4 regions of the Bacillus spongicola genome follow, and region 1 is predicted to be linked to each of the others. Evidence: riboswitches for the same ligand, from Rfam matches in the RefSeq annotation. Region 1 holds a riboswitch; each other region holds the start of a gene.
The links. Region 1 has a riboswitch for cobalamin ahead of U8D43_RS00125 (acyl-CoA thioesterase). Riboswitches for the same ligand answer to the same signal wherever they lie in the genome.
Positions count from the first base shown of each region.

Region 2: it holds a riboswitch for cobalamin, as region 1 does, so the genes downstream of both, U8D43_RS05005 (ABC transporter substrate-binding protein) here and U8D43_RS00125 (acyl-CoA thioesterase) in region 1, are expected to answer to the same signal.
Region 3: it holds a riboswitch for cobalamin, as region 1 does, so the genes downstream of both, U8D43_RS08905 (ABC transporter substrate-binding protein) here and U8D43_RS00125 (acyl-CoA thioesterase) in region 1, are expected to answer to the same signal.
Region 4: it holds a riboswitch for cobalamin, as region 1 does, so the genes downstream of both, U8D43_RS05020 (cob(I)yrinic acid a,c-diamide adenosyltransferase) here and U8D43_RS00125 (acyl-CoA thioesterase) in region 1, are expected to answer to the same signal.

Region 1 is NZ_JAYKTS010000001.1:18,503-27,661, reverse strand. It holds gene U8D43_RS00130 (ribonucleoside-diphosphate reductase subunit alpha) at 1-2,224, opposite strand, end outside; gene U8D43_RS00125 (acyl-CoA thioesterase) at 2,227-2,709, opposite strand; cobalamin riboswitch at 2,980-3,160, opposite strand; gene brfA (ribosome rescue factor BrfA) at 3,339-3,608, shown strand; gene U8D43_RS00120 (hypothetical protein) at 3,734-3,856, opposite strand; gene U8D43_RS00115 (DNA topoisomerase III) at 3,986-6,160, opposite strand; gene U8D43_RS00110 (tetratricopeptide repeat protein) at 6,234-7,742, opposite strand; gene U8D43_RS00105 (polyphosphate kinase 2 family protein) at 8,296-9,042, opposite strand.
Region 2 is NZ_JAYKTS010000005.1:42,766-51,924, forward strand. It holds gene U8D43_RS04970 (histidine phosphatase family protein) at 1-561, opposite strand, end outside; gene cobS (adenosylcobinamide-GDP ribazoletransferase) at 513-1,274, opposite strand; gene U8D43_RS04980 (bifunctional adenosylcobinamide kinase/adenosylcobinamide-phosphate guanylyltransferase) at 1,271-1,822, opposite strand; gene cobD (threonine-phosphate decarboxylase CobD) at 1,819-2,898, opposite strand; gene cbiB (adenosylcobinamide-phosphate synthase CbiB) at 2,903-3,877, opposite strand; gene U8D43_RS04995 (adenosylcobinamide amidohydrolase) at 3,867-5,348, opposite strand; gene U8D43_RS05000 (FecCD family ABC transporter permease) at 5,341-6,414, opposite strand; gene U8D43_RS05005 (ABC transporter substrate-binding protein) at 6,377-7,381, opposite strand; cobalamin riboswitch at 7,542-7,754, opposite strand; gene cobT (nicotinate-nucleotide--dimethylbenzimidazole phosphoribosyltransferase) at 7,813-8,853, opposite strand; gene U8D43_RS05015 (cobyric acid synthase) at 8,837-9,159, opposite strand, start outside.
Region 3 is NZ_JAYKTS010000010.1:59,391-68,549, forward strand. It holds gene U8D43_RS08885 (SDR family NAD(P)-dependent oxidoreductase) at 1-310, shown strand, start outside; gene U8D43_RS08890 (CaiB/BaiF CoA transferase family protein) at 310-1,392, shown strand; gene U8D43_RS08895 (long-chain fatty acid--CoA ligase) at 1,389-3,002, shown strand; gene U8D43_RS08900 (fatty acid--CoA ligase) at 3,017-4,579, shown strand; cobalamin riboswitch at 4,829-5,015, shown strand; gene U8D43_RS08905 (ABC transporter substrate-binding protein) at 5,334-6,296, shown strand; gene U8D43_RS08910 (FecCD family ABC transporter permease) at 6,259-7,323, shown strand; gene U8D43_RS08915 (adenosylcobinamide amidohydrolase) at 7,320-8,795, shown strand; gene U8D43_RS08920 (cob(I)yrinic acid a,c-diamide adenosyltransferase) at 8,792-9,159, shown strand, end outside.
Region 4 is NZ_JAYKTS010000005.1:51,980-56,252, reverse strand. It holds gene U8D43_RS05030 (PadR family transcriptional regulator) at 221-550, shown strand; gene U8D43_RS05025 (permease prefix domain 1-containing protein) at 551-1,513, shown strand; cobalamin riboswitch at 2,101-2,287, shown strand; gene U8D43_RS05020 (cob(I)yrinic acid a,c-diamide adenosyltransferase) at 2,453-3,001, shown strand; gene U8D43_RS05015 (cobyric acid synthase) at 3,128-4,273, shown strand, end outside.

The sequences.
Region 1 (9,159 bases):
AGCTATGACAGCTTTCACATTCATCAACAGTTTGACCTGAAGTTGACCTTGTATAATAGGTTGTTTTCAATCCTGAACGCCATGCATCAAGATGTAAGTTTAGTAGATCTTTCGCTTTAATATCATTAGAAATATAGAAATTAAACGATATTGATTGATCGATATGTTTCTGTCTCTTCTCATTTTGTTTAATGCTCCAATGCTGATCAACTCGATAAGCGTTAACGTAATACCATGAGGTTTCAGGTGTTAAGTCAGGAGCTGTAACGGGAATCTTATAATCTTTCTTTTCCTCAGAATATTCCTTCCGAAAGATGGGATCGATGCTTGCTGTGGATCCAGCTATTAATGCGGTCGATGAATTAGGGGCAATCGCAAGCAAATAACCATTCCGAATTCCGAATGATTGCACCTCTTCCTTTAACTCACCCCATTTTTCTCCTCTATATCCCCGTTTTTCAAAATAAGTGCCCGTATGCCAATCGCTTCCGACATAAGCGGGATAAGCTCCTTTTTCTTTCGCAAGATTCATACTTGCTTTAATCGTTAAATAAGCGATATTTTCATAGATTTCATCACATTCAGTAATCGCTTCCTCACTCTCCCACTTCACCCCGTTTAAGGCAAGGAAATGATGCCAGCCAAATGTGCCCAGTCCGATTCCACGGTATTTTTGGTTCGTTAACTGCGCTTGTGGAAGCGGAATTTTATTAACGTCTATCACATTATCGAGCATGCGAACTTGAATGGGAATCAAGCGTTCTAAAACATCATCACGGATGGTTACTGCCAACGATAGTGAGGATAAATTGCACACCACAAAATCACCTGGCTTTTTCACACTAACAATATTTCCGTCTTGAATGTATTCCTCAGCAAGAATGGTCGGACTCATATTTTGCGTAATTTCAGTGCATAGGTTGGCACAATAAATCATCCCTTCGTGGTGATTAGCGTTGAGACGATTTACTGTATCTCGGTAGAACATATAGGGAGTACCGGTTTCGAGTTGTGAAATCATAATTCGTTTGAACAACTCAATCGCAGGAACCATTTCCTTTGATATTGCCGTATTCTGAACACAACTCCAATAGCGGTCTGAAAACTCCCCAGATCCTGGCTTTTCATCAAAATAATCCTCTAACGAAAATCCCATCGTTTCACTCACTTCATGAGGATCGAATAAATACCAATTTTCACGTTTCTCCACCATTTCCATGAACACATCTGGAAGACAGACTCCCGTAAACAAATCATGCGTTCGTTGGCGTTCGTCACCGTTATTTAGACGGGTATCTAAAAATGAGAAAATATCTTTATGCCAAACATCTAAATAAACCGCAATTGCCCCCTGTCTCTGTCCAAGTTGGTCTACTGCAACCGCAGTATTATTGAGTTGCTTCATCCACGGAATCACCCCTGAACTGATGTTTTTAAAGCCCTTAATACTGCTTCCACGGCTACGGATTTTCCCTAAATAGACCCCGATTCCGCCTCCATTTTTACTTAATGTGGCAATATCTGTATTCGTGTCATATATGCTGCGGAGTGAATCATCGACCGTATCAATAAAACAACTCGATAATTGTCCATGATTTTTTCCAGCATTTGCTAAGGTTGGTGTTGCAACTGTCATATATAAATTCGACATCGCCCAATATGATTCTGCTACAAGAGCAATTCGTTTGGATGAAGGCTCAAGTTTCATCAAGTCCATCGCAATAATCATAAATCGCTCCTGAGGAAGCTCCATTGTCGCTCCATTGTGGGAAGATGCTAAATATCGTTCACTTAATGTCACCAGGCCAATATAGTTAAATAGAAGATCTTTTTCTGGTGATAGAAGCTGTCCTAACTCCTGGATTTCTTCTTTGGAATAGGAAGTAAGTAGGGATTCATGATAGATTCCTTGAGCCGTTAATGAAGAAATCAATTCAAAAAATGATTCATAAGGTTGACCTATTTGTCTGTGTTCCAAGGCTTGTTCGTACAATCGATCTAGGTACGCCTTCGCTGCCACAAATGTCCAGTCTGGTTCGATTGACGTTAAGCGTTCGAGCGCTCCGAGAATAACAAGATCATAAAAGGACGTATGATCAGAATCGTTAATGTTCGTTAAAACCTTCTCACTCAATTCGGTGATTGATAGCTGAGGAAACCTTTTTTCAAGCGAATGTAGGTAGTCCATATATATTTCTTTATCAGGATAAATATTGGTAATCATACTCATTCCCCTTTCGTCATTTTCTGATTTTGCTTGCGAATTTTCTTCCTAAGCTGGGCCTCTTCAAACCGTTTTTCCTCCTCTAAGGTCTGAGGGAGTACTCTGGGAACTTCTGTCGGTATGCTGTTTGAATCCATTGCAACCATCGTTAAGAAGGAAGTTGTTGTGATAGCTTTCTGACCTGTTAACAGGTCCTCACTCTCTACCTTTACATACACCTCCATCGATGTTCTTCCGGTTGACACGACATATCCCTCAAGGGTTAATATATCGCCTACCTTTGCTGACGACAAAAAATGTACGGAATCAATCGACGCCGTCACCACAAGACATCGACTATGTTTCATTGCTGCTAGGGCAGCGACTTCATCAATATAAGCTAATACCTTTCCTCCAAAAATACTGTCTAAATGATTGGTATCTGGTGGCAATACGATCCTTGTTTGAATCGTCCTAGACTGGTCGGTGCTTACGATGTTTTCCATTGAATTTTCCTCCATTTTATAGAACACTAGCTCTTCGGGCTCACAAGATCTGAGTTGAATTTTTATCTTACTAGTTTCCTACTCTCCTGATCACGTATTTAAAACATGCAATTTCCCAATATATAAAAAGGGAAATAATCAAAAAAAGAAAACGAACCAATTAAAAAACCCATCACTCAGGAGGATGGGTTAGAACGTCGATATGATGATAAGCTATCAAAAAACCTACCAAATATACCATCGTCCTACCTTCTCAATTCCCGAAGAAGATAATACGTATTTCAAAAGGCAGGTCTCCTGACTCGTGTGTTCGCCTACTCTAAGCCCTTCCCATCTCATCGTGACAGTGGATCTGCTTATTTCGTACACACTTACAGTTGCGGGGACAGTTTTGGTTTCTCACCAAATTCCCTATTAAGTCTCAAATGACACCTTTAAAATCGGTTATAGTACTATATATAGTATTCATAAGTTATTAAGACACAAATTATAGTATCTGTGATACATTATAGACGTCTCTCTCACGATTGACAAGTTAGAATTTTCGCCTTTTGATGATAATATTGTATAATTAGGTACGCAGCATAACTCCCATCTGTAGGTGAGGGTTAAATACACACGGAAATGAAGTGGTAGGGTTGACGAAATCAAACGCAAAAAAAATTCGCGAAAAAAGAACGAGAGAAGGTAGTCCAAATCCAGTGATTTTTAGAAGTTCTTACGGCCAGTTAAATTTAACTACAAGAAAAACCAAAACCAAAAAAGAGCTAACCTATCGATTAAAGCACAAGAACCATTCTTCCCCAGAAGGAAAAAATGGTTCTTTTTTAATGCCTTTTTTCGTAGACATTGTGGCCATTTCATCAGATTTTTCATTAAATCGCCCATTTCACTTTTGATTTCCAGGAAAAATAGGCGAAAGCATGCCCGGAACAAAACTATAGCAACATTTTTGGACTGGTTCAAAAGCAACAATCTTTGCGAAAAGAACCTTTTATACCATTTTAATGAAATATCTCAAGGATTATCTTCTCACAAGCAATTGTCTAACAGCTAAAATAACCCCGATTGTAATCAAGACTAAAGCTATTATGCCAGCAATGATACCTGTCCAATCTTCCAAGATAAATAAACTAATAACCCACAAAATTAATCCACTTTCAAAAATCACATAGGGTACTAAGAAGCTTCGGTATTTTCTGTAAAAAAAGAAATAAGATAAGCTCAGTACTAAAAGAACGATATAGGATATATTATCGATGATGACCCCTCCGATCTATTTTGGTGTTGTTGACTGCTCAGAACCAGAAAAGTCAAATTGTGTTTTCTTTTCTCCTGCATTCCAAACAAGCCTAGCATCAAATACATTCTCTCCCTTTTTGAAACCTTTGATGGTGTCTGTTTTGCCCTTTGAAAGTAATTTTTTCGCATTGGTTTGAGAGATCGTCTTACCTAATATTTTTTTAGAAAAGCTAAATTTGCAATTCTTCGTTTTATATTCACTACAACCGTAGAAGGTAGATTTATCTAATACTTTGCCACCACATAATGGACAAACACCGACCGATTTACCGACTGAGTACTTGTTTTTCGTTCCTTGAACGGATTCTGTATCGATCCCAGCAAAGGTCCAAGAGTTGCTGTCTTCCACCGCATCGGCAATGATTTTGGCAGATAATTTTTTCACTTGTTCCATAAACGTTAAAGCCGATGCCTTCCCGTCACCAATTTCATGAAGTCGTTGTTCCCATTTCGCAGTCATTTCGGCAGAAGCTAAAATTTTGTCTCCTACCGCCTCAATCAGCACCTTGGCTTTATCCGTGGCGAACACTTGATTTTTCTTAATGGAGATATACTTCCGGTCTTGTAGCATCGTTATGATGCCTGCCCTTGTCGCTTCGGTTCCAAGCCCTTCTGTTTTTTTTAATACTTTTTCAAGTTCATCATTTTCCAAGTGCTTACCTGCCGTTTTCATTAACGTAATCAGTTGTCCTTCTGTATATCGTTTCGGCGGTTGCGTTTTGCTTTCTTTCACCTTCACGTCTGAAACCTTACCTGAATCGCCTTTTTCCACAAGCGGCAAAATTACGTCCTTCTCGCCCCCTTGCTGGAAAATCACCTTCCGCCAACCCTCTTTAATTTGCTGCTTTCCTTTTGAAATGAATTCAGCGCGTCCTTCAACAAGCGTTGTAATGGTGGAATAATCAAAAATAGACGCTTCATAGTGTGCCGCAATTAAACGCCGCACCAGTAAATCATAGATTTTTTCTTCATCTGGAGACAGCTTACTTGGATCCTTTACTTGCTCAGTTGGAATAATGGCGTAATGATCAGTGACCTTTTTTTCATTAACATAACGTTTATTATGTAAAATTGACTCATTTGGTAATGGAAACAACTCTTTATATGCTGAAAATTGAGCGATTTTGTTTAAAATTTCAGGAAACATTTCCGCTTCTCCAGGTGTTACATGGGTAGAGTCCGACCGTGGATAGGACACAATTCCTTTTTGATAAAGTTTTTGGGTAATGTCTAGCGTTTTCTTTGGTGAAAATTTATACGCTTTATTCGCCGTTGCTTGCAGGGCAGATAAATTAAAAAGAAGAGGCGGCAGGTATTCTTTCCGCTCTTTCTCAACCTTAGCAACTTCTGCCTGTTTTCCCTTGCAAAAAGCGGCGATTTTATCGGCCATTTCCTTCTCTTTTAAACGAGAATCATCTTCTTTTTGCCATTTGCCTTCATAGGCTTTACCGTCCATATTGAATGTTGCCAATACTTCCCAAAACGGTTCACTTTTGAATTGTTCAATCTCTTTTTCTCGTTTCACAATAAGAGCCAGAGTCGGCGTTTGCACGCGACCAGCTGAAAACACATCTGACATGCCTTTATTTTTCAATAATAATGTATACACTCTTGATGCATTCATTCCAACAACCCAATCAGCACATGCACGTGCATACGCTTCATGAAACAAACTGAGGGTCTCTTTTTCATCGATTAAAGATTGAAAGCCCTCGGTGATTGCCTTGGGGGTTAAGGAACTAATCCACAGTCGTTTCATCGGTTTTTTCACTCGTGACTGATTCACGATATTTCGAACAATCAGTTCCCCTTCTCGCCCGGCATCTCCTGCATGAATCACTTCTGTGACCTGGGAACGACTTAAGAGCGACTTTACGACCTGATATTGTTTGAATTTAGATTTTGTGACTTCATATTGAAAGCGCTCAGGTATTAATGGTAAGTTTGTGAGCGTCCATTTTTTCCAGGAGGCGTCGTATTTTTCAGGTGCTTGCAATTGCAGGAGATGGCCCACTGCCCACGTGACATACGCTCCTTTTGGAAAGTATTGATTGGGTAAGATTTCAATAAACCCTTGTCCCTTTTTATGAGGAAACGGCTTGGCCAATGTCGCTCCTTGATCGGGTTTTTCAGCAATGATCAGTTTCATGGGACACCTCTTTCTTTCAGATGGAAGAAGAAAACAGCAACGTTTCCGCTACTGTTTTTTATCTTATTCTACTTTATACGACTGAATCCGATTTCTCTAGTTCTTTTTCAATTTGTTGAAATTCTGGTGAAGTTAGCAGGGATTTAAAATTCGGGTTATTTTTCATAGAGTCGATATAAGAAGGATCGAGCTCTAGCATGATTTTAATATGGTTTAGAGCTTTTTCCTTATCCCCTTGAATAACATAAATATCGGCCAATGACCAATGGGCATCGGGATGGTCTGAAAAAGTTAGATTCACTTCTTCAAAAATAGCGATCGCTTTTTCATAATCACCCATAAAGCGATAGGCATCTCCCTTGTATATTAAAGGATACTCGTCAAGCGGATTCATTTCAATAACACGATCAAGAACATTAATTTCTAATTCATATTGACCGGTTAGATCGTAGGCATCAGCTAAAAAAAGTAACGCATCTACATCCTTCGGTACAAATGTTAAGTATTGTTGAAACTGAAGGATGGCATCCTCATATTCTGTTAAATAAAAATACACTGTCCCGAGCCCATAAAAAGCATGGCTGTAGGTCGCGTCTAGCTCTAACGTCTGTTCAAAAGCAGAAATCGCTTCAGGTAATCGATCGAGGCCAACTAGCGCGTTCCCTAAATGCAAATACTCTGCTGCATCATTGGGGTGTATCGATATCGCATGTATAATGGCTTTATGAGCCTCTTCAAAGTCTCCTAGTAAATTATGAGCCCACGCTTTGTTGTTATACAAAACATCTTTAACGTCTTCGTGTGTTGCAAGGTCTAGCGCTTGATTAATTAACTCTAAGCCTTCCTCTGGATTCCCTTCTTCGATGAGTAAATATCCTTTCTCGTGCAATAAGATTACATTTTCACTATTTTTTTCAAGCTTTTTATCCAAATAATTAATGGCTTCCTGAGTATGTCCTTTATCTACTAATTGAGAAAGTTGATTTTTACGTAATACTTCTCCACCATAGAACCAACTAAGAACAATCGCGCTAACCACGACCAATCCCGCATATGGAATTAAGAAATAGCGAAGTTTAAATTGATTGGCAATACAAAAACCAATGAGAAACAATAGGAAACTCCAAATTTCAGAGGTTTGTATTAGGACCGAAAGAGTAAGAAATAAATTGGGATGAGTACTTGAAAACGATGATTGAAAAAGAGAATTACCAAAAATCGGATAGAAAATCACCATCACAAAAACAGACATAAGAATAATTGGCATTAATGAAAGTGTGATTGATGTAATCATTTGACTGTATAGTGCCTTTCCCCGAAAAATCTTACTGATAAGAAGCGCTATCCCAGCTGCTAGATAAATACCTGGAATAACAATTAATATACTAAAAACAACCAGTGCAACTAACAAAAAAGAACCTACATCATTTTCAATTCCTTCAATAATTCCTGTCATTAAAATAGACATGAACCCGGTTACCATACTCAATAAAATCACTATACTTGTCTTCGTGTCATATTCTAATTCTTCTTCCAGAGTTTTTCGTGGATGCAATAATAAATGAAAAATGGTTTTTATCATGGTATTCTCCCCCTATGCCTTTATTTTACTGAAAATGTAGGACAAGCGGAGAATTTTTTTTACATATTTCTGCGAGATGAAAAACATGTAATTTGTAATACTCTGTTTTCTTCTTAGTGGCCCCGGTGAAATGTTAGTATACTTAGGGGATGAGACGTAGGGGTATCCATAATTATACGGGAGGCACACTCTGGTTTTTTGATTGAATCTTCCATTTCTCTGTTGATTTCCATCAATAATAGACGAAATGATGTCCGAAATAAAGCTATATCATAGATGATCAACTCATTCGAAAAACCACAAACTTTGCGAAAACAGCCTTATGTAAAAAAACGTTACAATCTAAAGATTATAACGCTTTCATTTATCTAACACTTTGTTTAGTAGGCTTTTCTCGAATAAATTGTTGCTACATCAACTGTTTTTAAATTCAATCCTTCATTGTTGTTGTTTGTATTCATCCAAAATAGACGAAAAGACTCCCGAAGCAAAGCTATCTAACAGTTTTTAAATTGGTTCAAAGAGCCACAAACTTTGCGAAAACAGCCATTGATTAAATGGACTCCTGGTCTCCCAACGAAATGCCTCTTTTTTTACATTCTTCTTCTATTCGCTCCGTAATTAATTTCAAACACTTAACACGGGCATATCGTTTATCTTCCGCTTCCATCACATGCCACCTGGCTTCGTCTGTAGACGTTTTCGAGAGCATATCTTCAACTGCAATGTTATATTGATCCCATTTTTCGCGATTACGCCAGTCTTCCTCTGTTATTTTCCAGCGTTTGAATGGATTTTCTTGTCTCTCTTCAAATCGAACAAGTTGCTCTTCTTTTGATATATGAAACCAAAACTTCATGACGATATAATCCCGGTTTGCTAGATATTTCTCAAAATGATTAATCTCTTCATAAGCCGAACTCCACTCCTCTTCCGTGGCAAAGTCCTCCACGCGCTCAACAAGGACTCTACCGTACCATGAGCGATCAAAAACGCCAATTTTCCCGTATCTAGGGACTCTTGTCCAGAAGCGGTGTAGATAAGGAAATTGTTTTTCTTCTCTAGTCGGAGCACTAGTTCCGTGCACCTCAAACCCGCGCGGATCAATACTTTCAGTTAACCGTTTGATCGCTCCCCCTTTTCCAGCCGCATCCCAGCCCTCGAATACCAAAATACAGCCTATTTGATGATCCACTAATTTCCGTTGTAGTCCCAACAATTTCAATTGATACTTTTTCAGTTCTTTTTTATATTCCTTTTTACTTTCAATATTTTTACTTAAATCCACGTTTTCAAGCATATTCATTCTCCCTTCGCTTTTTCTTCTTTACTATTTAGACTTCTATTTACATCTCAAAACCTGTTGTGACTAATTTCTGCATTCATCACATTATTCCCTTTATTAAAGGTCTCATTT
Region 2 (9,159 bases), on a different contig from region 1:
CCGCTCAACTAGTCTCACTGCTAGACATTGTCCATGTTTCACCACAGGAGACTCCCAAAAAAAATTGCTGGCTTTAAACTTGGAAAGTAGATATCGAATCACGCCACCATGTGTGACAATTAAAATGTTAGCAGAATCAATGGTCTCCAACATTTCTTCGACACACGAATTCACTCTCTGTTGAAATGCAATCCCTGACTCCCCTTTAGGAGGGCTTGTCTGTTCCCAATTATTTATCCACTCATGGTACAAGGAAAAATCCTTTAACTCCTCAAACGTTTTTCCTTCCCATTCCCCAAAATTCAATTCTCTTAATCTCGCATCCTCACAATAAGTAACCGACAAATCCAGAAAATCCAATGTAGAGAGGCACCTCACAAGGTCGCTGGAATAAACATAGTGGAAGCGCAACCTACCTATTTCTTTCTTCAAACTAGAAAGCTGTTCCAACTCCTCTACGATTACATCCCTATCAGTATGTCCCAAATATCGCTTTTCCCTGTTCCAATCCGTTAGCCCATGACGAACGAGATATAAATCCACACGACGGCAAGTCCCCATAGCTCTCCTCCTTCAATAGCGCTGCCCAATAGATCTCCATTGATTCCTTTAAATCTCTTCATCATCCAAAGACCATAACACCAACTAAATAACAGATATGCAGGTAACAATATAAGATAACTAGGTAGAAAAATTAACGCTACAGCTAAAGGAAGGAATGCCAGTGCAACATCCACCTTAGTTAAGTTTCGTTTCCATTCCTCAGCCAGACCCTTCTGCTTAGCAGAAGGGTAAAAACACATAAGGAACACTGCAATAAACCGAGAGAAAGCTAGTATAATAACGAAAGAAAAAATATGTAGATAAGACACCTCTAATATTAGATAAATAAAAACCGTCTTCCAAACTAATAAAAATAAAAGGCTCAAAATGCCAAAGCTTCCTACATGGGGATCTTTCATAATTTCCCATTTCCTCTCAAGCGGAGCGTTCGAGCCCGCTGCATCCGCCACATCCATCCATCCGTCTAAATGTAAACCACCAGTGAGCCAGATCCAAAAGGACAAAACAAGTAACGCCACTATCCACAATGGCAGAACTGGCTGTAAAAGCCAAACAACAATTACAAGCAGACTTGCTAGAATAATGCCTGTTAGCGGATAGCACTTTAATGCCCATCTGCTTGTCTCCTTATTCCATGGACACTCGAATGGTACTGGTATTCTTGTTAAAAACTGAAGCGCCAAAAGGAAACCATACACGCTGTTTTTCATGAGATAACCTCTCCACCTTTCCAGTACTTCGGAATTCCTGACCTAACCTGAATAGCGACATCTGACTGCTCTACTATGAGCTGATGGAGTTTCTCCAGTAGATAAACATAATGCTTGACCGAATCATATTTTGAAGGAAGCTCTTCATTGACAGCATTAGATACAATGAAGAGCTTGACATCCTTCTTTCTGACAATCTTCGTCCATTTTGCCACCTCATCTAATATCTCATCATTGGAAGTGGCACGATCAAACATCATATTACTTAGCCAAATAGTCAGGCAATCCAACAACACAACATCTCCTTTTCGGGAGAGTCCCAATTTCCTATCTAAATCATAGGGCTCCTCCAAGACCTCCCAAACTTTTCCTCGTCCCTTTTGGTGAAGGAAAATTCGTCTATCCATCTCCTCATCACTTCTCTTTGCAGTAGCAAGATAAAAGAGACGGCCGTTGATAAGTTTATTCTTATTGTAAATATCAAGTGCCATCCTCTCTGCAAAAGTACTTTTTCCTGAGCGAGCTCCTCCTGAAACAAAGACAATCATCCTCGCTCTCTCCACTTCCGGAGCAATCTGAGCAATTTAGTATTTTCATCTTCCGACCGAATGGAAAATCTTAAAAAACGACCGCCTAGTCCTTTGAAGTTATGGGTATGCCTTGCTAATATCCCGTTCCTCAACAAAAAGTTGAAAAGTTCCTCCATCTGATTCGGATTTTTTTGATCCTGCATTAGATAGAAATTCACACAAGTTGGAGACATATAAAAATCCTGACCTTCATAAAAGGTCCGCAACACATCTGTCTGCTCACGAAGCCACTCAAAGGTCCGTATCAAAAACTCCTTATCTTCTAAAAGGCGAGGTGCCACCGCATCCGCTATTGCATTGACACTCCAGGGAATCTGTTCCTTTTTTAACACTTCTACAATCCTACTCCCCCCCATGATATAGCCCAGTCGAAGACCAGGAATGGTGTACATTTTCGTCAAAGACCGCAACAAAACCATATTGGGATAATTCTTCAACAGTGGCCCCAACGACTCGGATGGAATAAAGTCGACGAATGCTTCATCTACCACTAAATAAGTATGGCTGATTAATCCCTGCTCGAGCAGGATTTTCATTTCATTTTTCGGCACAACCATACCGGTTGGATTATTGGGGCGACAAAGAAATAGGACATCTATATCCGACATGAGCTCTACAATCTTGTTCACGGGCAATTGAAAGTCGTCTTCTGCTGACACCAAGACATCTGTCACATCCAGATGGTAATGTCTACACGCTCGTTCATATTCGGAAAAGACCGGGTGCACTATCCCCGCCCTCTTCCCTTCGAAATATTTGGCAACAAGGAAAATAGCTTCTGCCCCACCGTTTGTTAAAAGGATTTCATCCTCATCAACATCTTCGATTCGTGCCAAAGTAGCCCTGCTGCTGGAATAATGAGGGTCAGGGTAGCACATGAGCTTTTGCCACTGCTTCTCCATTTCTTCCTTTAACCATTTCGGTGGACCTATCGGATTAAGGTTTGCACTGAAATCATAGACCTCGACTTCCTTCTTCAAATGAAATAACTTTTTCATTTGTGCAGGCTGCCCCCCGTGTTCTGGCCAGTTCATTCCATCATCCCCCTCCAACCAAATGCAGTAATAATAAAAAGATTGTTCCTAGTAATACAAAACCTATCCAGCCTCCGTGCATATAGTAAATGCTCTTAGTAATGTCAGTTGGTTTAAGCTGTGTCAAAGCTTCCCCCATCGTTGCTCGGTCAGACTTTATTCCTTTGTAGTAATTGACACCACCCAGTTGAATTCCAATCAGCCCTGCCGTCATCGCTTCCGACCATCCACTGTTAGGACTGGGATGCTTCTTAGCATCTCTCAGCGCGATTGTCCATGCCTCAAAGCTTCTTGAACCTTTTATAAAAAACGAAGAAAGCCACATGGTAAGAGCGGTTAGTCTTGCTGGAATAAAGTTTGCCAAATCATCCAATCTTGCCGAGGCCCAACCGAACTCTTTATATAGATCATTTTTATAGCCGACCATGGAGTCAAGTGTGTTTATAGCTCGGTAAGCCATTGCCAAGGGTGCACCGCCGACCATTGCCCAAAATAGTGGAGCAGTAATTCCGTCCACAGTATTCTCAGCAACTGTCTCGACTGTTCCTCTGACAATTTCACTTTCCGAAAGCTTTTCAGTGTCACGGCCGACTATCATACTTAAACACTTTCTCGCCTCGACCAGATTCCCCACACTCAATGGTTTAAATACGCTTCTGCCTGCATCTTTCAACCCTTTTATTGCGATGGTGGTGAAAGTGAAATAGATTTCGGCTGCCACACCAACCCATAAGTGAAGTAAATTTGCTAAGTAGACCATGAGAAGGGTAAGACCATAAACAGTAATTACGATGGTCAATGTAAGGGTTACTCCTTTCGCTTTTCGATTGATCCCTTTATTCCAATTTCTGTCCAACAGCGAAATAAACCTTCCCATTTGCACGACTGGGTGCGGTAACCAACGTGGATCTCCGAGAATGAAGTCCAGTAAAACAGCTCCCAATATTATTATGAGTCCTATAAAAAAATTATCTATCATTAGTTTCTACTCGATTCCAGTATTTCAAAAGAGCTTCTTTCACTGCTTCATAGACAATATGACCAATTCCTATGCCAAGGAGCGTACCGGAGCCAGCATAAGGAGTTCGCTCCCCTTGTTGCGTCACTGCTAGTACCATTGCATCTGTCGAAGTGCCTGATGCAATCGTTCCAGTCTGGGGATCCTTCACATTCAGATCATTTAGGGCTTTCACTTTGGCTTCTGTGGCTGACATCAGTCCGTTGACCAATGCGCTATCGGATAAATGGCCATTGATGAATACCATGGTGTTTATAGTGCCTACCGTAAAAGGAGCTGGGCACCATTTTGCATTCGTAATATCCACCGCATTTCCCACTCCGGCTGTTACAACTACCATAAATTCAAGGTCCTCCACTACTTTCTTCCTTACCACCACGTCAGCGAGATGAACGGCCGTCATCATCCCGACCGTCTGTTCTGGGGGAATCCCCTTCACTACTAGCCATTCCTCTATATCCCTTACCGGATCGCTGCAGTTGTAATTTTTATTCACATGAAAATTACAAAAATGCTTGTGCCACTGGATCCCATCTCCCACTACCCCATTGGAAATGGTACGGAGAGGGAGGCTGGATTGAATATGTAGGCATGCATCGTCCTGTTGGAACGTAAAGTTATTGCTAAACCTGACCTTTTCATTTTCCTCTACAAATTTTGGCGTCATGAAAAGCTGAGGCTTCGGAACGACCGGATGGGAATCAGCCCCAATCTTCACTTCGTACACCTCTTTCAACTGTTTCTCTTTCCGAAGTGTTTCCGCATCGCCCACTTCCAGAAATAATCCATTATGTAAAAGGGCAAGGCGATCGGCGTATAGGGAGGCAATATTCAAGTCATGTAGAATCGCAAAGACAGTCAGACCCTTTGTCTTCTGCCATTCTTTAATAAGGTCCAACATATGAAAAGTATGCTTAATGTCAAGATGGTTTGTCGGTTCATCCAGTAAAAGAATTTCTGGTTCTTGAGCCAGCGCTTTAGCGAGTAACACCCGTTGCTTCTCCCCACCGCTCAGTTTTCTGAACTGTTTATTAGCGTACCTCGTGATGTTCGTTACTTCCATTACCTGAAGCATGATTTCCTTATCTTTAGCAGATAAACTTTTCAGGAGACCTTTTTGATGAGGATACCGACCAAGGCTGATGATTTCCTCCACTGTGTAGTCGAACGAGACATGAATCTCCTGGGTCAGCACCGCCACCATTTTCGCCTTTTCCAATTTTGACAAAGATGAAACAGACTTACCTGCAAGTAGCAAATCCCCTTCGAAAACCTGAAGCTGGCCGGTGACCAGTTTAAATAAAGTTGTCTTCCCACTTCCATTTGGGCCGAGTAACGCAAAAAACTCACCCTGAAAAATCTCTAGATTTACCCCTCTAATAATAGGGTCTCTTGCACTATATCCTCCAACCAAATTCTTTATCTTAATCATTGCTCCGCCCCCTTCCAATCCTTTCCTTTACTAAAAGAACGGCAAAAATCGGCGCTCCAATTAAGGCTGTGATGACTCCGATTGGAAGTTCCTTTGGTGCAATCAACGTTCTCGCCATTAAGTCAGCTAATACGAGAAATCCTCCACCAATTAGCATGGACAGTGGAAGCACATGGCGGTGATTAGGACCTGTCATCAGTCGGACAAAGTGGGGAATCACCAATCCTACAAATCCAATGGAACCCGACACAGCAACAGCTGATCCAGTTAATAAAGATGCACCTAGGAGAATCCTAATCTTTCCCCTCTTCACATTCACCCCAATATGATCAGCTGCCTCTTCCCCGAGCGCCATCGCATTTAGTTCACGAATATGTATGAACAACAAAGCAGCTCCCAAAATCATAAACGGAAAAATTAGCTGCACATGCCCCCAACCTCTCATGCCGACACTTCCATACAGCCAGTATATTATCTGCGTCATAGATTCCTTATCACCAAGTGCGATAATCAACGAAATAATGGAACCGATGAATGCGCTGGTGATGATTCCTGCAAGGATAATCGTTTCTATTGCCAGTCCCCTGTTACTTAATCGTACCAATCCAAACACAAACAGAAGGGACACCAATCCGCTTATGATGGATACCACTGGAAGGGTGAAGCTTCCTAATCCTATAATGGTAATGTTAAAGAATATCACCGCAACTGCCCCAAGAGCTGCCCCGGAGGAAACCCCGATTGTATAGGGATCTGCCAAAGGATTTCGTAGCAAGCCCTGAAATGCTGCCCCTGCAAGTGCCAGAGATGCCCCCACAATCATGGCAAGAAGCACCCTTGGAAATCGGATATTCCAGATAATCATTACTTCATTTTTCGGAACATCAACGAGCCACCCAAACCCAAACATATTCTCAAATAAAATATGTAAAATAGTTGGTACTGGGAGATAAACACTGCTGTTCAATAAACCAAGGAGGGCTGTACCAAGTACAAACCCTCCACACCCGATATAAAGCCAAACAAATTTATTTCTTATAAACCTCTGGATAGATAAGCTTCGCAAGATTTTCCACTCCCTCAATGAGACGAGGTCCAGGTCTAGTTACCGTATCGCTGTCCACATCATATACCTCTCCGTCCTTGATGGCAGGAACCTCGGACCAACCAGAACGAGCCATAACTCCTTCTTTCGGATTATCCACATAATAGCCATAGGTAGTGACTATGACATCCGGGTTCAACTGGACGATTTCCTCTTCCGTTAGTTTTACCCACCCCTCCAGGTCACCTGCCACATTTTCCGCCTGGATGGATTCGAGCATCTCGTGCATAAACGTTCCTTGCCCAGTTGTGTAAATGTCAGGTGCAGGCGATACCTCCACCCACACCTTCTTCATATCTGTTACTTCCTTTGCTTTCTTCTTAACAGCAATAAGGCGGTCCTTCATATCGGTAATCAGCGCTTCTGCTTCAGTTGTCTTACCTGTAACTTTCCCGATTAGCTCCATCGTCTCATAAACATCTGCAAATGAAGATTCGCTACCGATGACGATTACCTTAATACCCACTCCCTCAAACTGTTTTAAAATATCCTTGTGGTTCTGTTGATGGTAATCAGTAACAAAAATAACATCAGGTAGAAGGGTCAAGATTGATTCCACATTCATATCCTGACCACCCACTTTTTGTACATCTGCCGTTTCCGGAGGATAGTTGGCAAAATCCGAAACCCCGACCATTTTCTCTCCCAATCCAAGCGCATAAGCTATTTCCGTATTGCTTGGTTGCATGGAAACAATCGTGTTTGGTTCTTCATCCAAGGTAACCTCTGAACCAGCATCATCGACAATCGTGACAGGAAAGGCTGTCTCTGACTCTTGCGCCTGTTCCTGACCCGACTCCTGTTCATTAGAGTTTCCATTAACGGATTTATTTTTTTCATTTGTTGAGGTTCCACAGCCAGTTATAATACCCAAAGTCAGGATAAGGACAAAACTGAAAATCCCCCATTTTTGTTTTAACTGATTCATAATTCTTTTCCCCTTTAACATTTTACTCAAATAAAAAAACGCATTCCAAAGGAAGCGTTGAATGTCCAAAAGCACCTATGTATCCCGAGTATGCTAGATTGCTATCGCAAATCCATATACAAGGAAACTCCGTACTTTAAACACCCTTTTCCTCGAAGGAGCTTAAATAACAAGATAGGCAGGTCTCCTGACTTACGCTTCACTGGTCCGCTGTGCCTTCCCATACACCTTTATCGTGTACAGTGGACTCTTACAGCTTTCCTCAACGCTTACAGTGGCGGGACCGTGTTGGATTTACACCAACTTCCCTTTTCACCTTCCATGTCCAGTACGATTTCTGAACATGAAAGGAACCTATTTGTCGTAATATTCATTTTTTTATTCTTTCGTTATTATAATGTAATTTTCCAATATTGTAAATTTTTATTTCACTATAATTTTCCCTTTACACCAGCAGCGGTGAACGTGGACATTTCTTTTAAGATATTCGTTGCAGCTTGGAGTACGGGGTATGCCAGAGCAGCACCTGTCCCTTCACCTAGTCTTAAACTTAAGTTTAAGATAGGTGTTTTCTCTAATAGTTTGATAGCATGCTGATGCCCTACTTCTTGTGATTGGTGGCCGATAAAAAGATAATCTTTAACTTCATTGTGTAACTCTGCTGCGAGAAGAGCAGCAATCGTACTGATGAATCCGTCTATCAAAACAGGCGTTTTCTGTTCCGCAGCTTTTAAAATGGCGCCGATCATCCCGGCAATTTCCAGACCACCGAGTTTGGAAAGAATATCAATTGGATCTCCCTGATCAGGTTGCCGCATGTCGATTGCCTGGCGGATCACGTCCCGCTTATTTTTTTGTTTTTCATCTGAAATTCCTGTTCCAGCACCAACCACTTGGGATACATCCAGCCCGCTTAAAACTGCAAGTACAGCACTGCTGCTCGTCGTATTTCCGATTCCCATTTCCCCAATGATGAGGCATTTCACACCATCATTTAATACCTTCGTTGCCACCTCACTTCCAGCCTCTATTGCTCGAATAGCTTCTTCTCGTGTCATTGCGTCCTCTTTTAGAAAATTGCCTGTACCATGTCGTACTTTTTTGATATGGAGGCCCTCTCTTTGCAAATCGCTTGCTACCCCCATGTCAACAATCTCGATTCTTGCCCCAATCTGCTTTGCAAGCACATTGATGGCTGCTCCCCCGTTAAGAAAATTGTGAACCATTTGGACCGTCACTTCCTGAGGATAGGCTGAAACTCCTTCAGCCGCTACACCATGATCGGCTGCAAACACGATAATGCCTGGTGGCGTAACTACCGGAAAGTCATTGCTGGTGATTTGCCCGAGCTGAATGGAGATATCTTCTACTATCCCTAGGCTCCCTTGCGGTTTGGTCAAAGTGTCTAAATAGCCCTGTATTTTGTCTCCTTGATCCTTATTGACAGGTTCTATGTTAAAACGGCGAATCATGTTTATCACTCTCTTCTCTTTGAAAATCTATCATTCTTTTATAAATCAACTCTAACGAAAGATGCTCCCTAACCACATCTGCAAGCTTATTAAAGGACTCCTCCCTTAATCTCGCAAAAGAAATTCGGTTTTCAATGGGTTCAAGTCCTTTCTTTACTCTCAGAGAATTTAACCACATTTCCCGGAATTCATCATTGTGAAAAATCCCATGAAAGTATGTCCCGGTAATATTATCGCACTGGACACCTTCAGCTCTCCCGGGCAGTTCTATAAACGGAGACAATTCTTCCTTCTGTTCCGTCACTC
Region 3 (9,159 bases), on a different contig from region 1:
CAAAGCAGGTCTGATTGGTTTAACGAAAACAGTGGCAAGAGAATGGGGTCCTTTTAATGTGAATTGCAATGCTGTTGCATTTGGATTGATCGATACTCGCTTAACACAATCGAAAGAAAAGGGAGAAACGGTGAATGGGGTCGCGGTTGGTATCCCAGAGAAAGTGAAAAAAATGTTTGAACAGTCTATCCCGCAACAACGAGCTGGAACAGCAGAGGAAGCCGCTGCTGGTATCTATTATTTGGCATCTCCTTTATCTAATTATACGAATGGACAAGTGTTACATATCAATGGGGGCTGGTATACGTGATGTTAGAAGGCATCCGGGTACTTGATTTTACCAACTATTTACCTGGCCCTTACGCGACTTTACGGCTTGCTGATTTAGGTGCAGAAATTATCAAAATTGAGCCACCAAACGGAGATCCAGCTCAACATCTCGCCGGAGGTCTTGTTTATCAAGCCAATAATCGGAATAAACAATCTATTAGGATGGATTTAAAAAAGTCGGCTAATATTCTCGCCCTTTATGAATTACTTTCCTCCGTAGATGTGATTATTGAAAGCTTTAGACCAGGAGTGATGAAACGACTACGCTTGGATTATGAAAATGTTAAGAAAATAAAAAGCGACATCATTTATTGTTCGTTATCTGGCTTTGGACAGAAAGGAAAATGGGCTGAATTAGGCAGCCATGATTTGAACTATCAAGCCTTATCTGGTCTCTTATCTCAACATAAAGACAGGGAAGGTAGACCTATACATCCAACGTTTACAACGGTTGATTTTGCAGGTGGGTTAGCAACAAGCGAAAAAGTGTTGGCCGCTCTACTTCAGCGAGAGCGAACAGGAAAAGGAAGCTATTTAGATGTGGCTTTAAACGACACTTTGATCACCATGCTCACAGCCCATGCATCCTATCAAACGATACAAAACAACGGTTATGGCCCACCCTATTTAGACGGGAGTGTTCTTTGCTATCACATATACCCAACGAAAGATCAACGGTTCGTGTCTCTTGCGGCCCTAGAACCTCATTTTTGGGCGAATTTTTGTGAGGCCGTCGGAAAACAAGATTGGAAGTCAATTGCCTTTGCCGAGGCGCAAAATGACAATGAACCCTACAAAGAAATCAAAGCCCATTTTTTAACAAAGACGATGGATGAATGGAGCGACATAGGCGAAAAGTATGATTGCTGTTTGTTTCCTGTATTAGAAATCGAAGAGGTATTGAAGAATCCGTACGGAAAATCTCGTGGTTTAGTCAAATACACTAATGATAAAGTAACCATCTTTACTTCAGGTACTACACCGAGAACATCTGCTCCTACTCCAGGTGAGCATACGGCTAGTCTAGTAGGAATAAAAAAAGTGGAGCGTGATGAAGAATGATGAATACTCCTTTAACATTAACGAGTTTATTGAATCGAGCAGAAAATTATTTTTCACATAAGGAAATGGTTTCAAGAACCCTCAGTGGTATCCACCGCTTTACGTATCGAGAATATGCAAAGCGTACAAGACGATTAGCAAGTGCACTGACAAAGCTTGGGATGAGAGAAGGCGACAAAGTAGCTACCTTTGCCTGGAATCATCATCGTCATTTGGAAGCGTATTTCGGTGTCCCGTGTACCGGAGCCGTTCTTCATATGGTGAATATTCGCTTATCACCTGAACATATTGCCTATGTGATTAATCACGCTGAAGATAAAATATTATTAATAGATGAGGATTTAGTTCCTCTTATCGAACAAGTTCAACATGAGTTGAAAACGGTTGAAAAGTATATCATTATGACGGACAATGACACCCTTCCTCAGACAACATTACCATCCGTCTACTCCTATGAAGAGTTATTAAAAGAAGCAGACGAAGATTTTCCACTTAGGGAAGATTTGGATGAGAACACACCCGCTGGTATGTGCTACACCTCGGCTACAACTGGTAATCCAAAGGGAGTCGTTTATACCCATAGAGGCATCGTTCTTCACGCTATGGCCACAGGCTTAGCAGATACGATTGCCTTGTCTGAGCGAGATGTATGTATGCCGATTGTACCCATGTTTCATGCAAATGCATGGGGGTTACCATTTGCTGCAGTCTGGTTTGGCACGAGTCTAGTGTTGCCAGGTCCAAATATGACTCCTGATGTGATAGCCTCTTTAATTCAAGATGCGGGAGTGACAATTACGGCTGGCGTGCCAACGATTTGGCTTGCTTTTGTGAATTTGTTAGAAAAAGAAAATTACGACATTAGTAGTTTACGAGCGGTCGTATGCGGTGGATCTGCCGCTCCGAAAAATATTATCAGGGCCTTTGAAGAAAAGTACCACATTCCGTTTATCCAAGGTTATGGCATGACTGAAACAAGTCCGATCGTCTCCCTTTCAACATTAACGAGTAATATGGATACCCTTTCTATGGAAGAACGTGTAAATACAAGAGCACTGCAGGGCATGGTGATACCTGGTCTAGATGTGAAAATTATTAATGAAAATGGTGAGGTTCCTTGGGACGGAAAAACGATGGGAGAACTTATCGTTCGTGGTCCATGGGTGGCACATGAATATTACCGGGATGAACGGAGCAAAGAAACTTTTAAAGACGGTTGGCTATATACCGGTGATATCGCGACGAGAAGCAAGGACGGTTATATCAAAATTACTGATCGAACGAAGGATTTGATCAAAAGTGGCGGAGAATGGATATCGTCGGTTGATTTGGAAAATGCCCTAATGACTCATGACGCCGTATTTGAAGCAGCGGTGATTGCTGTACCACATAAAAAATGGCAAGAGCGACCACTGGCATGTGTTGTGCTGCAAGAGGGGTACGAAGAGTCGATCAAAGACGAACTCTTATCCTACCTCTCTACTCAATTTGCAAAATGGTGGTTACCCGATGATATTATTTTTCTAAATGAGATTCCGAAAACCTCAGTTGGGAAGTTTTTGAAGCGTGCTCTACGAGACCAATTAAGCCAAGAACTTATTTCAGAATAAAAGGAGGAGATTGAATGTACGCAACAACCGGCTCTATATTTGATCAGACAGTTAGTAAATTCCGAAATAAAGAGGCAATCATAGAAGAAAAAACAGGTACACGGTGGACGTATGGACAATGGCAACAGGAAGTTCACCGAGCAGCCAACGCGCTAAAGGCTGCAGGAGTGAAAAAGGGGGACCGGGTTTCCACTTTTCTATTTAATACGTTAGAACTTGCAACGATTTTCTTTGCTTGTGGCAAAGTAGGAGCGGTCTTAAATCCCATAAATTTCCGCTTGAAAGCACAGGAAGTTAAGTACATTCTTCAAGATTGCCAGCCGAAGGTAGTTTTATTTGAAGAAGCTCTTTCTGGTCCTATTGAAAGCCTTGCTGATGATTTCTCTTCTATTATTTTTTGGTATACAGGCGATAAAAAGCCTGAGTTCGCTAAAAATTATGATACAACAGTTAATGCCTGTACAGCTGAGTGGGATGAATGTGAGGTCAACGAAAATGATCCCTATGCCATTATGTATACGAGTGGAACAACGGGGCGACCGAAAGGAGTCTTCCATCGCCACCGAGATATGGCTGAACAAAGTTTAATCTGTAATGCGGTCTTAGGTATTTCCTCAAATGATATCGGTTTGGTCACTGCGCCAATGTTTCATTGTGCGGAACTACATTGTTGCTTCTTACCGCGTGTTCAAGCAGGGGCGAAAAACGTCATTCTGCATCAATTCCATCCAGAACGTGTGCTGGGTGTGATTAATTCAGAACAAATTACTACCTTCTTTGCCGCTCCGACGATGTGGAATATGCTACTTCAATATGATTTAGATCAATTCAATACCTCATCATTAAGAATCGGTCTTTACGGAGCAGCACCAATGCCTCCAGTACTTGTGAAAGCCATTGATGAAAAGTTAGGCATAGGGTTAATCCAAGCATATGGTCAAACGGAAATGGGACCCGCGGTTACTTTCTTGCTTCAAGATGAACAACTTACGAAAACAGGTTCTGCCGGACGGGCGGCGTATAATCATGAAATTCGCGTCGTGAAACCGAATGAGGGTGGGCCGTCTGAGCCTGATGATCTCTGTGCACCAGGAGAAGTGGGCGAAATCATTATTCGTGGTTCTTGCACCATGATGGGTTATTTCAATCGGGATGATGCTACTGAAAAAGCGTTATATAAAGGGTGGTATCATTCGAGTGATTTAGGCTACATGGATGAAGAAGGGTTTTTATATGTTGCCGATCGAGTGGACGATATGATCATCTCAGGGGGAGAGAATGTTTATCCGCGAGAAGTAGAAGATGCGCTTCATGCCCATGAAGAGGTGTTAGATGTTGCTGTACTCGGGAAACCACATGAGAAGTGGGGAGAACAAGTCACAGCCATCATCGTAGCTAAGAACGAAGCACTTACAAACGCTGATCTTGATGCATACTTGAAAAATGGTGATCTGTTAGCAGATTATAAACGCCCAAGAGAGTATGTATTTGTCGATGAATTGCCTCGAAATGCGAGTGGGAAAATTCAAAAATTCTTGATTCGAGAAACGTTCATTGAAAAAGAGCAACAGGTTTAATCGGAATGTAGCCGAAGTGGACTATATTTCCTGAATGTAGTGCAGCCATAAAGATTGTATGTATTCTCACACTCTGCATGGTTATTAAATTAATATGAAGGATTCGGAGTAACTAATAACAGTAAGTGAAACAGGTACCTTTTTAAGGTGCCTGTTTTATTTGATTACTTTAAAGTGAGAATAATTCAAAATATTTAGTCCCAATCTGAGAAAAAACTAGTGTATAATGACTAATGGCGGAAACAAAAACTAAATACGTTGGGATTAGGTGATAATACGGTTATTATCATAATAGGGAAGTTGGTGAAAAGCCAACGCGGTCCCGCCACTGTAAATGGGAGTGAGTTGTAATATCCACTGTGTAGATTCTTGCACGGGAAGGTACAGCAAACGATGACCATGAAGCCAGGAGACCTGCCTAATTCTCTGCACCCAAAAAACCTACGAGGATAGGATGGTGTATTAAGGCCGTGTTGTCAAAAAAAATGATAGCGTTTGCCTTTTTACACACACCGCATCTTCTATTGGGAAGATGTTTTTTTGGCTCTTTTCGTAAAGTTTGTTGCTCCTATCACAAAGAAAGAACAGGTAGTAAGGTTTTTTCGAGTTATTTCTTCCCAGTAATGTAGAAATCTAAAATTTCTCGCTAGGAAAGGAGCATGAAGTCATACATTTCAAGGGGTTTATCCCTATTCGAAAAGCCACACTCTTTGCGGAAATAGCCTTTTTATTTTAGACAATAGGGGGAGTAAAAATGAAAAGAATTTATATGATAAGTTTATTTTTAATTTTATCACTAGGGTTAAGTGGATGTGGCGATGCTGAAACCAAGCCGAAAGAGACTACATCCGAAACAAAATTAGTAACTACAACTTTTCCAGTTACCTTAACTGATAGTGCTGGACAAGAAGTAACCATTGAGGAGAGACCAACGAAAATTGTGTCCTTAATTCCGAGTAATACAGAAATATTATTTGAACTCGGATTATCTGAGGAAGTGATTGCGGTGACGGATTTTGATAACTACCCTGAAGAAGTGTTTGAGCTTGAAAAAATCGGGGGAATGGAATTTAATGTCGAGAAAATCATCTCTTTAAATCCAGATCTTGTTTTAGCACATGAATCAAGCTATTCGATGGCACAAGCAGGACTCAAGCAAATTCAAGATGCAGGGGTAGCAGTTGTTGTTGTTGATCAGGCTGATAGTTTTGAAGATCTGTATGCTTCGGTTAAGCTTATCGGTCAAGCTACTGGTCAAGTTGAGGAAGCAAATCAAGAAGTTGAAGAGATGAAATCAGCGCTTTTGACGATTAAAGAAAAAGCGGATTCTATATCAGAAGATAAGAAAAAGACGGTCTTTTTTGAAATATCTCCTGCACCAGAAATTTATACTGCTGGACAAAATACCTTTCTTCATGAAATATTAGAGTTGATTTCAGCTAAGAATGCAGTTGGAGAGCAAGAAGGCTGGCCACAAATGACAGAGGAAGCCATCGTTGCATTAAATCCAGATGTCATTATTACCACTTATGGCTATTATTCAGAGGATCCAATTGGTCAAGTATTAGCCAGAGAAGGATGGATTGGGGTAACTGCAGTGGAGAAAGAAGAGATTTTTGATATCCATTCAGATCTAGTTACACGTCCAGGTCCTAGATTAATACAAGGAGTAGAGGGAGTTGCCAAAGCGGTTTATCCAGAGGTATTTACGAACTAATTCATTCTTAACGTATAGTTTTGCGGTTGTATTTTTAATTGTTTCTATCCTATTAGGTGTTTCTATTGGTACTGTTTCGGTTCCGTTCACAGTCATACTTCAATTAGTTTTGATGAAAGTAGCACCGTTCCTTTCTTTTCAAATAGAGGAACAGTTTTTGTATATTGTGTCTGCTATACGCTTACCTCGTGTAGTATTAGCTGGACTTGTAGGGGCGTCTCTTGCTATTGCAGGAGCCGCTTTTCAAGGGCTATTACGAAATCCCTTGGCGGACCCCTATACATTAGGGGTTTCTTCGGGTGCCTCGGTAGGTGCGGTTGTGACGCTCTTTTTTCATCTATCACTGCCAATTTTGGGACTATTCACCTTACCATTTATGAGTATTTTTGCATCCTCACTGACGATTTTTTTCGTGTTATTTTTTACTAAGAAAATTGACATTAGTATGAAAGTAGAGACGATTATTTTAACAGGAATCATCGTGAGTTCCTTTTTAGGTGCTTTACTTTCCTTGATGATTGCGCTGACAAATGATGAACTTCGACAAATTATTGGCTGGTTATTAGGAAGCGTGGCAATGAGAGGGTGGCAATATGTGTGGATTCTACTTCCCTTCTTTTTATTCGGAAGTATCCTTCTTTGGATTCAAGCAAATGAGCTGGACGTTCTAAGTTTTGGGGAAGAAAAAGCTCAATATTTAGGAGTGAATGTTCACCGAAAGAAATTAATGATTTTACTTGGTGGTTCTATTTTAACTGGAGCCGCAGTTTCCGTATCAGGCACAATCGGCTTTGTTGGATTGGTTATTCCTCATTTTGTTCGTCAGATTTGGGGTCCAAGACATCGTCAATTGCTCATTTTGTCGATGCTATTCGGTGGAGGATTTCTTATTTTGGCAGATGTCGTGTCAAGAACCATTATTTCTCCAACGGAACTACCAATTGGAGTGATTACGGCCATCATTGGTGCACCGGTGTTTGGTCTTGTTTTAATGAAACAAAAACATGAAAGTAGTGGTTCATCATGATAGAAGTGCGTAATGTTAGTGGTGGATATGCTTCGGAAAATGTGATAAAAAAAGTCTCGTTTTCGGTTAATAAGGGAGAGTTATATGGAATATTAGGACCAAATGGAAGTGGGAAGACGACACTATTAAAAATGATAACCGGCTTACTCCCCATCCAATCGGGTTCTATTCTTATTTCAGGAAAAGATCTTCAGGACTATTCAGCAAAAGAACTAGCAAAAACGACAGCGGTTTTGCCTCAAATGACAACGGTCTCTTTATCCTATAGTGTCAAAGAGACGGTCTCTTTAGGGAGGTATGCGCATCAACGTGGTTTGTTTACGTCTTGGAGTGATAGAGACGAGAGGATCGTTCAAACAGTGTTGGGTTTGACGGGAATTAAACACTATGAAAAAGCGCGTTTGGAAGAGCTTTCTGGTGGTGAAAAGCAACGCGTTTTTTTAGCACAAGCACTAGCTCAAGAACCGGAAATTTTGTTATTGGATGAACCAACGAATCATTTGGATTTATCTTTTCAAAAAGACCTTCTAGATACCTTAAGGGCATGGACTGTTGAACGAGATTTAACCATCGTATCAATTTTTCACGATTTGAATTTAGCTAGTTTATACTGCGATCAACTCCTTCTACTTGATAAAGGAGAAATTCGGCAAGTTGACTCTCCTAATAATGTCATAACGGAGAGAACGATTTTTGATGTATACAAAACTAATATTGAAAAGACGATACATCCTCATGTAGCGAAACCACAAGTGTTGATTTCACCAAGTGTGCGTCAGCAAGAAAGTGTGGTTGTCCTTCACTCTGAAATGATTTCGGTGCAGAACAAGTATATCCTTTTGCAAAGCCCCATACCGCTAAAGGTTCTCTCTTCTGCTGTCATAGGAGCCGGGATGGGTTGGTATAAAACGTTTATGAATCGAAAGGTCTCTCTCGATTATGAGCATGATGAACCAATTGACGAGATGAAACAGTATATAATGAAAGAAGGATTTATCGTTGAAGAAACGGTAGGGATGATGACTGCGGTGGAAATGAGTTCGGTTTCGATAAAAGAGTATGTTGAGCATGGTTTTTCACTCCTTATTGTTGTGACAGCGGGAATTGGCCATGCTCGAGATGCGTCTAATTCCGATGTAATTGATTCCGCTGCACCTGGGACGATAAATACGATGATTTTCATTAATGGCTCTTTATCGCAAGAAGCGTTTTTGCAGAGTATTATGACCGCAACCGAGGCAAAGTCGAAAGCATTTTTTGATTTAAGCATTAAAGACAAGCGGACATCTACTCTTGCGACAGGTACACCGACAGATAGCATTTTAGTAGCTGCCACACAACAAGGAAAATTTTCAGCTTATGCTGGAAGTGCTACTGAATTAGGAAGTATGATTGGAAGAAAGGTTTATGAATGCACTATTGAAGCGATTCAAAAAAATACTGCTTTTAATACCAAAGGAGGAGACAAATGAAACTCTATACAAAAGGTGGAGACAAAGGGAAAACAAGTGTCATCGGCGGACGTGTTTACAAGGATGATTTACGAGTGGAAGCCTATGGAACCGTGGATGAAATCAATTCTTTTGTCGGACAAGCACGTGCACAACTTAAAGAAAAGGCAGTTCGTGATATACAAAAAGATCTAGAAAAGATTCAACATGAATTATTTGACCTTGGCGGAGAATTGGCTACACTTAACACCAATCGCCCAACCGTATTCAGCGAAAATCAACTGAACTACCTAGAATCTAGAATTGATGAGTACACCGATGAATGCCCGCCACTCCAACGATTTGTCCTTCCCGGTGGAAATGAAGCGTCAGCAAGCTTACATAT
Region 4 (4,273 bases), on a different contig from region 1:
GAAGTGGCAGAGGAAAAGTTTGATGATTTCATACTCGAAGGAAAGGCAGAAAAAGGAAATTGAGTATCACGCAAATACAGTATTTGTGTGATAAATTTTTTTTTTTACTTTATCTGTCGTAGTAAATAGGGTATACTCAAATTACTACGACAGATGAAGTGAATATTATTAATTGCGGTAAAACCTAAAAGGGTATGAACTATGAGAAAGGAGAATATATTTGATTAGCAGTGATGTTATGCGAGGTTATAATGACACAATTATTCTCTATATGTTATTGGAAAATGATTCTTACGGATATGAAATCTCAAAGAACGTAAAAGAACTATCACATGAAAAGTACATCATAAAGGAAACAACATTATATTCAGCATTCAATCGTTTGTTGAAAAACGGTTACATTGAATCATTCTATAAAGATGAGACATTTGGGAAGAGGCGGACCTATTATAAGATTACACGATCAGGGATTAACTATTATAAAGAAAAGTGTAAAGAATGGGAGTTAACAAAGGAAGTAATTAATAAATTTATTAAGGAGGAGTTTTAAGTGGATACCATTATTAATTATTTGAACAATATGTTTGCACATTTGCCAAAGACTAAAGAAATGGAAGCATTGAAAGAAGACATGCTAACCAACATGGAAGACAAATATTATGAATTGAAAAGAAGTGGGAAGTCAGAAAACGAAGTAATCGGAATCGTTATGTCTGAGTTTGGTAATATTAATGAGTTAATAAAGGAATTTGACATAGATCATAAAGAGAAAACCGGAGATCTTCCAATTCTATCAGAGGAAGAAGTAAACGATTATTTGGAGGCAAATAAAAGATATAGTATGTTCATTGGTATGGGTGTAGGTTTGTGTTTGATTGGCGTATCTTTGTTATTGTTATTTACTGAATTAATAGGCGTGCGGATCTTTACAGGTATTTCACAAGAAGTAGGGGGTTTTGTCGGAGTCATTTCGTTACTTTCACTTGTGGCTGTAGCGGTTGGTATGTTCATCTATGCAGGAATGGGCTTAGATAAGTACAAGCAAATAGAATTTCATTTTGAATTGCCTGTTCATGTGAAAAACTCTATTGAAAAAGAATATGATTCTTTTCGCTCCACCTATACAATGTCACTAATTACCGGTGTGGTTTTGTGTATCTTGTCGCCACTTTATTTAATGATAGCTGCAGCTTTTAATACGGATGCAATTAGCTATGGAGTAGTAGTACTTTTGCTTATCATTGCTGTAGCTGTTTATATATTAATATATTTTGGTTTGAAAAGAGAAAGCTATCAAAAGCTATTAAAAATTAATGAATACTCCATTCCAAAACATACAAACAAAGTAATAGGTGCCTTTGCAGCAATTTTATGGCCTTTTACTGTTATTCTTTTCTTGATTAGTGGGTTTATCTTTCACTTATGGTATATTAATTGGATTTTGTTCCCTATTGCAGGATTATTATTTGCAATGTTTAGTGGTGCATACTCAATTATGAAAGAAAAAGATTAATAGCCAAACCGAATTAATAAAAGCCAGTATGCTTAAAATAAAATAAAATAAAATAAAATAAAATAAAATAAAATAAGATTCTATTCAAAGAGCATGGTAAATTAATTATCTTTTTGTACCTCGACGAAAGGGAGTAGGTGTTGAGAACTGTAGGATAATTTGATTATAAAGGAAGACACTTCTCCACTTTTATATCTGCAATTTCTACTCATTCCATATGAAATATGATAACACTTGGAGGAAACTTCAACTTCAATGAAATGATATGGTAATCATTCTTAAAATCAAGAGACGATGAATTTAGATACCGTACCTTACCCATTTCCTATAGAGCATTAGTGGTTTGGAGTGGAGGCACCTTTTCTTCGTCTTACAAAAGGAACGGAACAGCCCTTTTGGTCGACACGGCTACATGGGTATCAGAAAATGCCAACTAAACATTTATTTCCAAATTTCTAGTCGTTTTTTGTTGGTTGGACAAATTACAAATAGTTTTATGCAATACTATAGATATTCACTAAAGACTTTTCCGGCATATTACGCTACAATGAATTCGTCGGTAGTTTCATAGGGTTTCATTAATTACATATTTCGATCAACAAATAGGTGCCTTTATGATGAAGGTTAAAAGGGAAGCTGGTGAAAATCCAGCACGGGCCCCGCCACTGTAAACGTTTAGCAATGCTATAGTCCACTGTGTGAAACAAGCATGGGAAGGAACAGCACTGCGTTTGAGACGTGAGTCAGGAAACCTGCCTATTTGTTTTTTAGGATTCTGCGAGGAAAGAATGCTTAAAGTCATATTTAGTGCAATTAAATCTCACGCCTTCTGTCTATTCGGATGGCTGTAGATTTGTTCATTTATTGAATGTCCTTAAGCGTCTTTTCTGTGTTTACTCAGGAAGGCGTTTTTTTATTGGAGACAAAGAGGAGGCAACGATGAATAAAATGGTGAAGCAAAGAGGTCTGACATTAGTGTACACAGGAGATGGTAAAGGCAAGACTACGTCTGCGATAGGGTTGGCGGTACGAGCAGTCGGAAGAGGGATGAGGGTGAAGGTCCTTCAGTTTATCAAATCCCCTGAGCGTAGCTACGGAGAGCAGCTTGCTCTTAAGAAGCTTGGTGTGGAGATGGTCCAGTTAGGCATAGGTTTTACATGGACAAAAACACCAGAAGAGCACAGGGACGCATTGCGGCTGGGCTGGCCGATAGCTAAAGAAGTCGTGATGAGTGGGGAATACGATGTTGTTATTTTGGATGAGTTGAACAATGCTCTCGCAATTCAGAGCTTTCAGGTAGACGACGTTCTTCCAATAGCTGAAGTTCTTGAACTTATCCAGAACAAGCCAAAACACGTTCACCTTTTGATCACCGGTCGGGATGCACATGAAAGAGTAAAAATGTCAGCTGATTTGGTTTCTGTCATTGAAGCTGAAAAACATTATTACAACGAAGGGGTCTCGGCAGTTAAAGGAATTGAATTTTAACCGAAGGGAGAAGATGCCATTGTGACAAACTGAAGAATGGTCATTGTTGTCCACACGCATATCCAATTTATTTCCGAGCTGGAGCTGGTTGAGAACTGGATACAACGTTGTTTGGAGGGGAGATTTATGTTTAAAGGAACACCAATCATGGTGCAGGGAACGCATTCAGATGCCGGGAAAAGTGTGATTGTTACCGCCTTGTGCCGCATTTTTGCGCAAGACGGATATCGGACAACACCGTTTAAATCCCAGAATATGTCGCTCAATTCCTATATTACGTCTGATGGAAAGGAAATCGGAAGGGCGCAGGGAGTACAGGCGGAAGCGGCAGGTGTAGTAGCGACGACGGAAATGAATCCAATTCTGATCAAGCCGACAGGAGACTATCAATCACAAATTGTCGTGAACGGTGTACCTTTTCAAAATATGAAAGCCGGCGAGTACCGACAGGATTTTTATGAAAAAGGATTGCAGTTGATTCAGGAATCGTATTCCCTACTTAAAAAAGATTATGACTGTATTGTAATAGAAGGGGCAGGGAGTCCTGCAGAGATTAACCTAAACGATCGTGAACTCGTCAACATGCGTGTTGCCCGGCTAACCAATGCACCAGTCATTCTCGTAGGGGATATCGAAAAGGGTGGAGTGTTTGCCAGCCTCGTCGGAACGTTACAGCTCTTGGAAAAGGCGGACCGCCAAAGGGTAATTGGTATTGTCATCAATAAGTTCAGGGGTGATGTATCGTTGCTTACGCCCGGCTTGAGTTGGCTAGAGGAATATACAGGGGTTCCTGTTCTTGGTGTTGTTCCGTATGTAGCGGATTTGAACATTGAGGCAGAGGATTCGGTCATTCTCGACAGTTACACCTCAACTAGGGATTCAACAAGAGAATTGGACATTGCAGTCATTCGGTTTCCTTTTATATCTAATTTTACAGATATCGATCCTTTCTTTAGCGAACCGGATTGCCATGTGCGATATGTTCAAAAAGCGGAAGAGTTAGGTGAGCCTGATATGGTGGTGTTACCGGGTAGTAAAAATACATTAAGCGACCTACTTTTTTTACACGATAGTGGATTGGCGAACCGTATTTACACACTGTCAGAGCAAGGAACGGCTGTTTTCGGCATATGTGGAGGCTATCAGATGCTAGGGGATAAGGTAGTGGACGAGCATGGTATGGAATCGTCAATGAAGGTGGTTGCTGGGCTGGGGCTGATTCCGGCGGTGACATTTATTTCAAAAAAAAAGACAACACTTTTGTCTAAAGGT